DNA from 3 places in the Enterococcus sp. DIV0724b genome. Region 1 is predicted to be linked to each of the others. Evidence: riboswitches for the same ligand, from Rfam matches in the RefSeq annotation. Region 1 holds a riboswitch; each other region holds the start of a gene.

Region 1 (3,288 bases):
TCAATACTGCTCTTTTATCCATATAGTTCTCCTTCTTTCTAAAACTCTGATCAATGAAATAACAGACAGCTTTGTATAAACGTTAGCCATCTAGAACTTCATAATGTTATCTCTATTTTAGGAATCGGACTGATGGAAAAAGAGGATCTATTATCGGAGAAATTTACTTAATTACCCTAGAAACAAATAGACAATAATATTTAGTTTCTTCAACAGATTTCTCTATCCATAAGTCCTTGATCATCTGACTACTGTCATCCATTTGTTTCCATCTCCTTTAGCGTTATATGTTTGATGATTCTAGTCTTCGCGTGTTGTTTTTTGTACAAATACGTTTCTCAAATTTTTTTAAGATCACTTGTCCATCTGAGTAAGCATAGCCAATACGTTTATACCCAAAATGATCATAAAATCCCCAAGCTTGCTTACGACCAGTTAAAAATATGGTTTGAAAATTCATCAGATCTGCTATTTTTTCAGCAAATTCAAGTAATTGTTTTCCTATGCCAAATCCTTGATACCGATCATCAATCGCAACTTGTTTGATTTGAGCTACTGTTTGGCTTCTTTTAGAAAGAAGTAAAGTCCCCACAACTTTCCCTTCAACCAGCGCAACCATATGAATATCCTGTTTTTCATTGACAGGTAATTCTTTGATCCATTCTTTCCCCGCACTAGTTTTGAGTAGCTTATTTCTTAAAAAGATTCCTTGCCAATATTCTTCACTGTTCCAATTAATGATTTTGACCATCACTGTTTTACCATTTTGATTCCTCCATTCTTTTAATTGCTCATTTGATTAATTTCAATGACTTCTGATAGTTGAGATAATTCTGAAATAATCGTATTGACTGCTAGTGTGCCATTTCTGGTTGCTTCGATTTCTAAAAATAGTCTTACTTTTTTCCCTGCCAAATCAGTACAGGAAAATTTTGTGAACGTTAAGCAATATTTATCCAGTAACTGGATAATTTCTGTTCTAAGCATGACTTCACTTGTATTGCTGGCAATAACTGATAGATAATGAATCGAATCTGTTTGTGCCTCCTCTCTTTGAACAGTTAAATCGTCTATTTTAAATGATAAATTTCTTAATAAAATATTGACTAACATTAAAGCGAATGCACATATCATTCCTTGAATAACAAATCCTGCTCCAATTAAACTTCCAACAGCAGCTGAACACCATAATGTTGCCGCTGTATTAATACCAGTCACGCTAAATCCTTCACGTAAAATCACCCCTCCAGCAAGAAAGCCAATCCCACTAACTACTTGGGCCGCGATTCGTGTAGGACTACTATCGTCTTGGATCAACGTGGATAATGAAACGAATTGACATGAACCAAATGTTACTAACGTCATTGTTCTCATTCCAGCTAGTTTTTTTCGCCATTGCCGCTCAGCCCCAATGACCATTCCTGCAAAAATACTGGCGATAATGTTGATTAAAAATTCATAGCATACTCCTTTCTTAGATTTGTTGGTATGTTTAGTAGTGACTCACAAGAATGGAAACTGCACTCTCTTCGTTCGCAAATTACTGTTTCTCAGCTATTCTGTCCTTCAATTCTCAAGTTAGGAATTGATAAGATCGAAATGAAATATAGTCATTCACAGCATTTTTCACTGTGACGAAACTTTGGTGAGCAAGCAAAAACCTTCCGCCAAAACTCAGCGGAAGGTCATAAATAAGCGCACAAAAAAAAGCCTGCATGATCTAGTCGTTGAGTTTTGGCACTATACAACGTAAAAAGCAGAGCTTTTAGCTACCTTATGAAAAGCCTTGTAATCGACAATCCCTGTTCTACCCATTGGCATCTCTCGATGTTTTTGGGCAGTAGCCTGTGTTTGTATAGGAGCCTCACCTAACAAATCTATTTAGTTATCTTACAGGTGAAACTATACCATCGTTTTAAAACAAATGTCAATGTTTTTTTATTTAATTTTTTAATGAAAAATAATTTTTGATTTATAAAAATAAAATAACCGCTGTTACAAAGTACTTATTCACGTACTTTATAATAGCGGTCATACATTTCAAAATTATTAAATTTTTTCAACTTTGACAACTGAATTTCCAGCCACTTGAGGTGGGATCGACATTGTCATCGCAGGTAAGCCGACTAAAGTAAATTGAATCTTATCTCCTGTTTTTAGATCATTTTCTGTGATTCCATTGGCCAATTGTTCCTTCGATACATTCAAAATAACACCATCGTTTTTCATCATAGCACTAATTTTTTCTGGATCTTCAACGGCTTCGACTTCTTTTAAAACCAAACGGGTCGATTGATCCACTGTATCATTTTTTTTAGCATCTTCAACTAAAACTGCTGTGAATACCGATTGAGATTTTTCTTGATCTTTAGTGTTCGATGTTTCATTGGTGGTTTGATCTTTTTTACTGCTCATCGAGGTCTCTTCACTTCCTTTTGATGAATCTTTTTTATTTTGTGTGCATGCCCCTAAAGAAATCAATGTGAACACCGCTACTATTGTCATTACGATTTTTTTCATCGATATGTCCTCCAATACTGATACTTTATTATAAACTATACAAACTATCATAGTCCAATACGATCATTCGTTATTTAAAGAAAATAAAAAAACGACAGAGACACATTCATTGAATTATGTCTCTGTCACATAAAATTTGGATAAATAACAAGGGTAAAATTAAATTCTATCCATTTCGTCGATCATTACCAGACATTGTAATCTCTTGTGCTAAGTAACGAATACGCTCCATGATTCGACGAGCTTTTAAAGGTTCTTGTTCTCCACGTTGGGTCACAGATAAATGTTTCTCTAAATCTTTCAAATTCAGATTTGATGAAAAAAATGTTACTAATTGTTCCTGCATACGGTATTGCAAAATAACACTTAATACATCATCACGAATCCAAGAAGTCATTGATTCTGCACCAAGATCATCGATCATTAAAACAGGGGATTTCTTAACAGCATCAAGTTTTGGCCCCACCATATCTTTACCGATTGCTTGTTTCATTTCGACAGTAAAAGTTGGGAAGTGCACGATTGTTGTAACAAAACCACGTTCGGCTAAGCTATTGGCAATCGCACCTAATAAAAATGATTTTCCTACACCAAATGTACCTTGAAGATACAGCCCTTTATGAAATTCTTTAGCATTCGATGTATACTCATTTAAAAATTTCATTGTTTCAGCCATTGCTTGAGCACGTCCCTGTGACGCCGTATCGAATCGACTTAAACTAGCTTCTCGTACATCTTTAGGCATGTCCATTGCTCGAACGCGTTTTC
Region 2 (3,288 bases), 650 kb from region 1:
CAAAGTATCAGCCGCTTCCCCACCTATTTGGCCACCGCCGATCAATGCGACTGTATTACTATTTTCCAAATGTTCGATTGCGTTTACTACTCCTTGTAAAAATTTATATTTTAAAACCTTTTCTGAATCACTACCGAGAATTTTCTGGGACCACTGACTAGAACCTGTTGCTAAAATCAGTTTGTCAAATGACATAAAAAAATCAGATTCTTGTTTTTCATACTTAATAATACGCTGTTTTGAATCCATACTGACGACTTCTGCGTTTAACAACAAAGAAATACCGTTATCTACTAGCTGTTCTTCTGAAATGAACTGAGCTGTTTCAATAGGACCGATCGTTTCATTGAAATACAGATTGATTCCTCCAGGCAAATAACCTATTGTTTGTTGCTTATCAATTAAATGGATTTCAGCCTTGGGATGTTTTTTTCTAATCGCTAAAGCAGCAGATACTCCCGCAAATGAAGCCCCTATAATCACGACTTTCATAGTAGAATCCTTCTTTCTAAAATAGTAAACCGTTTTCTTAAAGAATAGCATACGCATGCACTTATCGCATAGAAAAAAGCTAATTTGTTTGAGTATTATACAAAAAAACTCGTCTACTCACTATGTAAGAGAGCAAACGAATTTTTTAATTGTACAATTGTATTTTTAATTATCCTTCATGAACTCCTGAATCGCTTCAGCATTCTTCTGTTCATCAAGCTCGATCACGCTTCCAGATTCAGTATAATCATTAAAGTTCCATGTCCCCTCTACAGGAACTGATAATGATTTTAATGGCTTCACTTTTCCAGAAAGAAAATCTTTCGCCAAATCGATCAATAAACTTGTTGGTACATTTGTATCAATTTTCCCAACCATTTTTCCAGCAACTTGAGGTAGTTCCCATACTGGAATCAAATCTTTAGACTGCTCAACTAAAGCATCCATCACTTGTTGTTGACGTCTGATCCGACCAAAGTCACCTTCTTCATCCATCCTAAAACGAGCATACTGCAATAAACTATTCCCATGCAAAGTTTGCTTTCCTTTAAGAATGTCTACACCGTCTAAATTAATATCTTTTTCAGCATCGATTGTGACCCCTTTTGGATAAAGTTCATCAATGATGTCACTAAACTCTTTAAAATCCATTACCACATAGTAATTGATTGGTAAATCAAAGTTGGTTTTCAACACATCTTTAGTCATTTGTGCGCCGCCATATGCGTATGCTGCATTTATTTTATCTTGTCCACCATCAGGAAATGTTACATAACTATCTCTCATGATTGAAATCAATTTAGGCTGTTTCGTTTTTCCATCATAGTGAGCCACCATCAACGTATCTGAACGACCTTGATCCTCGTCATCATCTCTCGAATCATTCCCAACGACCATAACAGTTATTTGTTTATCGCTCGTTTGTTCATCTCCAGTAAAGTTTTCATTTTTATTGGAAAGTTTTGATTCACTCTTTTCTTTGGCTGTTTGGAATGAAATCGCCGCATAACAGCCTACACTCACAACTACAAGTAGAATTGATAATAATGTAATCGTCACTATTTTTACAGATTTTTTCATTGTTTATTCCTTTCTAAACATAAAAATTGAATCGATTTGTTTAATCTTGACTAAAATTAGATAATTGCATTTTTTCTTAGCTAAAAGAAAAAATCCCTCACCAAGAATACTCAGCGAAGGGATCAGAATACGGCGACTTAAACACATGGCATTCGCCATGAATTTGCAATTTATCTAGATCTTCTCTTCGTTGAGTTTTAGCACTATATAACGTAAAAAGCATTGCCTTTAGCTACTTTGAAAAACGCCTTAATTCGACGAATCTTGTCCTACCCGTACCTGTCTTTCGACATTTCTGAGCAGTAGCCTGTGTTTATATAGGAGCCTCACCTAACAAGTATTTAATTCATTTTAAACTATAAGCGTATCGAATCACAAAGTCAAATTAAATTTTATAAATGCTGTTCAATTTAAAACTAAGTTATTAAAATATAACTATTCTGTACCTAACACTGCAGTAAAAGTAAATTATGACAACAACTATTTTAAATGAAAAAATCTTTACATTTTCTTAAAAAATACCTATTTCACTTTAAAAAGCAACTTTAGATAGACATTCCTCCCTTTATCTGTTTCAATGTTTAAAAGACAGAACACTTGGAGGATACGCATGGAACACTTTTTAGAAAAACAACAAGAGTACTTTTTTAATTTTTTAACCGATAGCATCGACAACTTTTTATTAGATCATTCCGACGAAACCTTTTATGCATTTGCATTAGACTGTAATATTTATGAAGAAGGTGAAATAAACCTTTGTTTTAATACTGTAGATCTTTGGCAAGAAACAACAAATTATTATGCAAGTAGAGGTCACAGCAACATACAATTAGAAGAAATGAAATACAATTCCAGTGACTGGGATGAAAATCAACGTTTTGCCTCCCTTCACCTATTTGATGATTGGGTGGAAGATGAGCAAGATATTGAAATGGTTCTTGAATGGCTTTGTCAGCAAATAATCCTCTTGACTGACAGCGAAACGTTCGAACGAATCCCAAAAACAGAAGATTTTAAGCTATTGGTTTACGATCATGACGAAACACCTTCTGACTCACAAGAAAGATTTGAAAAAATCGGAATGTCAGAACTTTTTCAAATAGAATAACAAAAAAATGCTTGTTTTTAAGGTTAAAAACAAGCATTTTTTTGTATCTAGTTTCTAAATAAAGCTATGATATCATTCGTTAAAGTAGTTTAAAAACAAAACGCCAATTCTTCCACATTAAAAAAAGCTACTAATATTTCATTCACCTTTTCCACTAATTTCTTCTCGTCCGTAATTTGATCCCTTGTTTCAATTGCCACTGCCCCATTTGTATACGTCAGAAAATCATATTCTTCTTTGAGCGTAACTTGATGATCCTCTTTTTTATATAACGTATAATCATCGATAACATCTATCTCGTATTCACGTTTGTAGCCATTTTTTAACGCTATTGCAGTTATCAAAGAATTGACTGTCAATGCTTCTAAAGGAATAACTTGTTCGTCTATCGTCAATGTATAATTTTCATCCTCAATAATTCCACAAGCATTGCAACCACCATCTAATAAATTCACTGTTTTACTAATTAATGCTTTTTTCATTCTTACAGATCCTTTCTTACGCCTCTATCTATTTCCTTATCTATTATATCAAAAATGAAGAGACAATAAAGCAACTAATTGCTATTAAACATTATGAATAACCACTACAAAAAGGACCAGTTGACG
Region 3 (3,288 bases), 660 kb from region 1:
CAATATTTTCTAGAGCCTTCTGATAATTTTTCATCAAGAGAGTCATTTGATCCAAGGTCATGTCAGTTTGACCGTTATCACCAATTACGTCTAGTAATTCTTGATAATGAAAAACACTTTTCATAGAAATTAATTCTTTGGTAAGCTGAATCGTTACTTCCCGCTGTCTTTTTTGTCTCCCATAGTCTCCTAAAGGATCTTCATAGCGCATTCTTGCATATTGCAATGTTTCCCAACCGCCTAAATGCTGCTCTCCTTTTGGATAATGAATTCCTTCTGCATCAAACTCAAAATCATTATTGACAGTAACACCACCAACCGCATCACTCAATGCAGCTAATCCATCCATATTGATGACAAAATAGTGATTGATCGGAATGTCTAAATAATGCTCGACAGTATTGATCATCATCTCATCACCGCCAAAAGAATGGGCATGGTTAATTTTGTCGTATACACCCTCTTTTCCAACGATTTCTACATAAGCATCTCTAGGAATACTTGTGATTGTCGTCTTCTTTAATTGATTATTGACAGTCACGACCATAATCGTATTCGCTCGAAGATCTGTTTTACGCTTTGAATCATTTGCGATCCCTAAAAGTAAAAAACTAACAGGTTTACTATTATTAAGCTCTGCAGGCTTTGTTTTTCGATTCAGCGGCTGATACATTTTGTCAGCCGTTTTTTGAACATTATTAAAGACTGTTGCACCATATACAGAAGCTCCCGCAACGGCCAGTAAAAGTACAGTTAAGCTAGCCAAAATGGTTCTTTGCACAAACTTTTTTTTAGCTTCTCGTGATGTGAATGTTCTATTAAGATACAACCTTTGAAGGCAGATATAAGAAAAATTCACCCAAGAAAAACTTAAAAGAAACCCTGCAATCACATCGCTCGGATAATGAACTCTTAAGTAAATTCGACTCAAGCCAATCAAAAGAACATAAAGAAGCAATACATTTTTTAAAATCCTGTAATTTTTCGTTTTCCTTGGATAAAATGTGTGTACGATCAAAATAACAGAACAAGTTAGACACATGGCTAAAAGAGAATGCCCACTTGGGAAACTGTAAGAGCTTTTCTCGGCTAACTGTTCCACATTAGGTCGTGGCCGAGCAACAAAATTCTTAAGTATAAAGCCTAAAGCACTGACTACTAAAACATTACTGCTCATCCAAACTGCTAGTAGCTTATGCTTATTTTTCCATAGAACAAATGACACGATAAGACTCAAACTAAAAATAGGCACGATTGTAGCAGTTTTTGCAAATAGATTCACGAAACTAGTCAGTGTTTCATTTGGCTTCCAATTAAATTGATAAATCCATGAATCTAAATTTGTAAACCAACTTACATTTTTAACAACTAAAAAACTTAGTAATGAAAAAAGTACAACACTAAAAATAACTGGAGTAAAATTCTTTTCTTTCGACGTATACATGTGATAAATCCCTTCATTCCTATATTCATTAAAAAACTAATCAAACAAGAACCATAAGCATTTCCCAAAAAGACTGCTAAAAGATTCTATTCCCTAATAGATAGGAGCGAATCTTTTAGCAGTCTTTTTTTGCGTTATTCAACCACACTCCAAAAAAACACAAGTAAGTACTAAGACGGTATACATTCAGTAAATAAAATAGTTTTCTAATTTACCAAAAGAAAAAAGCCAAACATTTTTCCTTAAGACGTTTGACTTTTAATCAATCTCATCGTCTGAGTTTTAGCACTATACAACGTAAAGAAAATTTCTTAGCTATTTTATGAAAAGCCTTAATTCGACAATTCCTGTTTTACACATTGGCGTCTTTCGACGTTTCTGCGCAATAGCCTCTGTTTGTATAGGAGCCTCACCTAACAAGGTTATTTATCTATTTATTTGATTAAAGAATAACGCTGGAAAAAAATTTTTTCAAGTTATTTCAAGAGTCTTTATTTTTTCTTAATTTAAAATCAAGCGAATTCAGAAAGATTTATTCTAGCAAATAAAAAAAAAGCGTGGGATAAAACTAAAGAACAGTTTTATCCCACGCTCTAAATCCGAATAAACGGCGAGAAAAAAGCAGCTTATTTCTCGGAGCTAAACGCTTTTGTATCGGCCTCTCTTTTACAAGTTTTTACTCCTCTAACTCTTCAAATTGAGAGTTATAAAGTGACGCATAGTAGCCACCTTCAGCAAGGAGTTCTTCATGTGTACCTTGTTCTTTGATATCGCCGTCCTGCATATAAAGAATTTTATCTGCATCTTTGATCGTTGATAAACGGTGAGCGATAACAAAAGAAGTACGGCCAGCCATCAAGTTATTCATGGCGCCTTGAATCAAGCCTTCTGTTCTTGTATCAACAGATGACGTTGCTTCATCAAGAATCAAAATCGGTTTGTCCGCCAAGATTGCACGAGCAATCGTTAATAATTGTTTTTGACCTTGGGAAATATTTGACGATTCTTCATTTAATTCCATGTTGTAGCCGCCAGGTAACGTTTGGATAAAGTGGTGAACGTGAGCAGCTTTGGCTGCCGCGTAAACTTCTTCATCTGTTGCATCTAGGCGACCATAACGAAGGTTTTCCATGATCGTTCCTTTAAATAACCAAGTATCTTGTAAAACCATCCCGATATTTTTACGTAAGTCTGCACGATTAAAGTCTTTGATATTATGACCATCGATTTTAATCGCACCAGATGTTACATCGTAAAACCGCATCAATAGCTTAACCATTGTTGTTTTCCCTGCACCAGTAGGACCTACGATCGCTACAGTTTGGCCTGGATCAACATGGGAACTGAAATCATTGATAATGATTTTATCGGGTGTATAACCAAAACGAACATGTTCAAAGTCGACCATACCTTTTGCTTTATCGATTTTAACCGGGTTTGGAACAGTTTGTGCTTCTTCATCTTCTTCAAGGAATTCAAAGACACGTTCAGCTGCTGCTGCCATTGATTGAAGTAAGTTAGATACTTGAGCCAATTGCGCAATAGGTTGTGTTAAGTTTCGTACGTATTGGATGAACGCTTGAATATCACCGACTGTGATTGTGCCATTATAAGCTAAGATTCCACCAAAGATCGCTACGGCAACATAACCTAGATTTCCGACAAAGTTCATAATGGGTTGCATCAAACCTGAAAGAAATTGTGATTTCCAAGCTGATTTGAATAAGACATCGTTTTGAGTTTTAAATTCTTTAAGTGAATTTTCTTCATCATTGAATAGACGGACGATGTTATAGCCACCGATTGTTTCTTCTACTTTACCATTGATGACACCTAGATATTCT

Evidence for each region. A riboswitch is a leader RNA that binds a small molecule or an ion and turns the genes downstream of it on or off. The one in region 1 is predicted to bind magnesium.
Region 2: another riboswitch for magnesium. It lies ahead of IGJ02_RS03820 (LCP family protein); the one in region 1 lies ahead of IGJ02_RS06775 (MgtC/SapB family protein).
Region 3: another riboswitch for magnesium. It lies ahead of IGJ02_RS09795 (phosphatase PAP2/LCP family protein); the one in region 1 lies ahead of IGJ02_RS06775 (MgtC/SapB family protein).

What each region holds. Positions count from the first base shown of each region.
Region 1 covers NZ_CP172890.1:1,460,369-1,463,656, reverse strand. Annotated here, with positions in the region: gene mgtA (magnesium-translocating P-type ATPase) at 1-22, opposite strand, end outside; gene IGJ02_RS06780 (GNAT family N-acetyltransferase) at 284-751, opposite strand; gene IGJ02_RS06775 (MgtC/SapB family protein) at 784-1,431, opposite strand; M-box (ykoK) riboswitch at 1,713-1,883, opposite strand; gene IGJ02_RS06770 (hypothetical protein) at 2,050-2,520, opposite strand; gene dnaI (primosomal protein DnaI) at 2,687-3,288, opposite strand, start outside.
Region 2 covers NZ_CP172890.1:808,671-811,958, reverse strand. Annotated here, with positions in the region: gene IGJ02_RS03825 (FAD-dependent oxidoreductase) at 1-492, opposite strand, end outside; gene IGJ02_RS03820 (LCP family protein) at 658-1,572, opposite strand; M-box (ykoK) riboswitch at 1,749-1,917, opposite strand; gene IGJ02_RS03815 (DUF4303 domain-containing protein) at 2,183-2,680, shown strand; gene IGJ02_RS03810 (DUF4809 family protein) at 2,770-3,162, opposite strand.
Region 3 covers NZ_CP172890.1:2,120,167-2,123,454, forward strand. Annotated here, with positions in the region: gene IGJ02_RS09795 (phosphatase PAP2/LCP family protein) at 1-1,444, opposite strand, end outside; M-box (ykoK) riboswitch at 1,705-1,872, opposite strand; gene IGJ02_RS09800 (ABC transporter ATP-binding protein) at 2,121-3,288, opposite strand, start outside.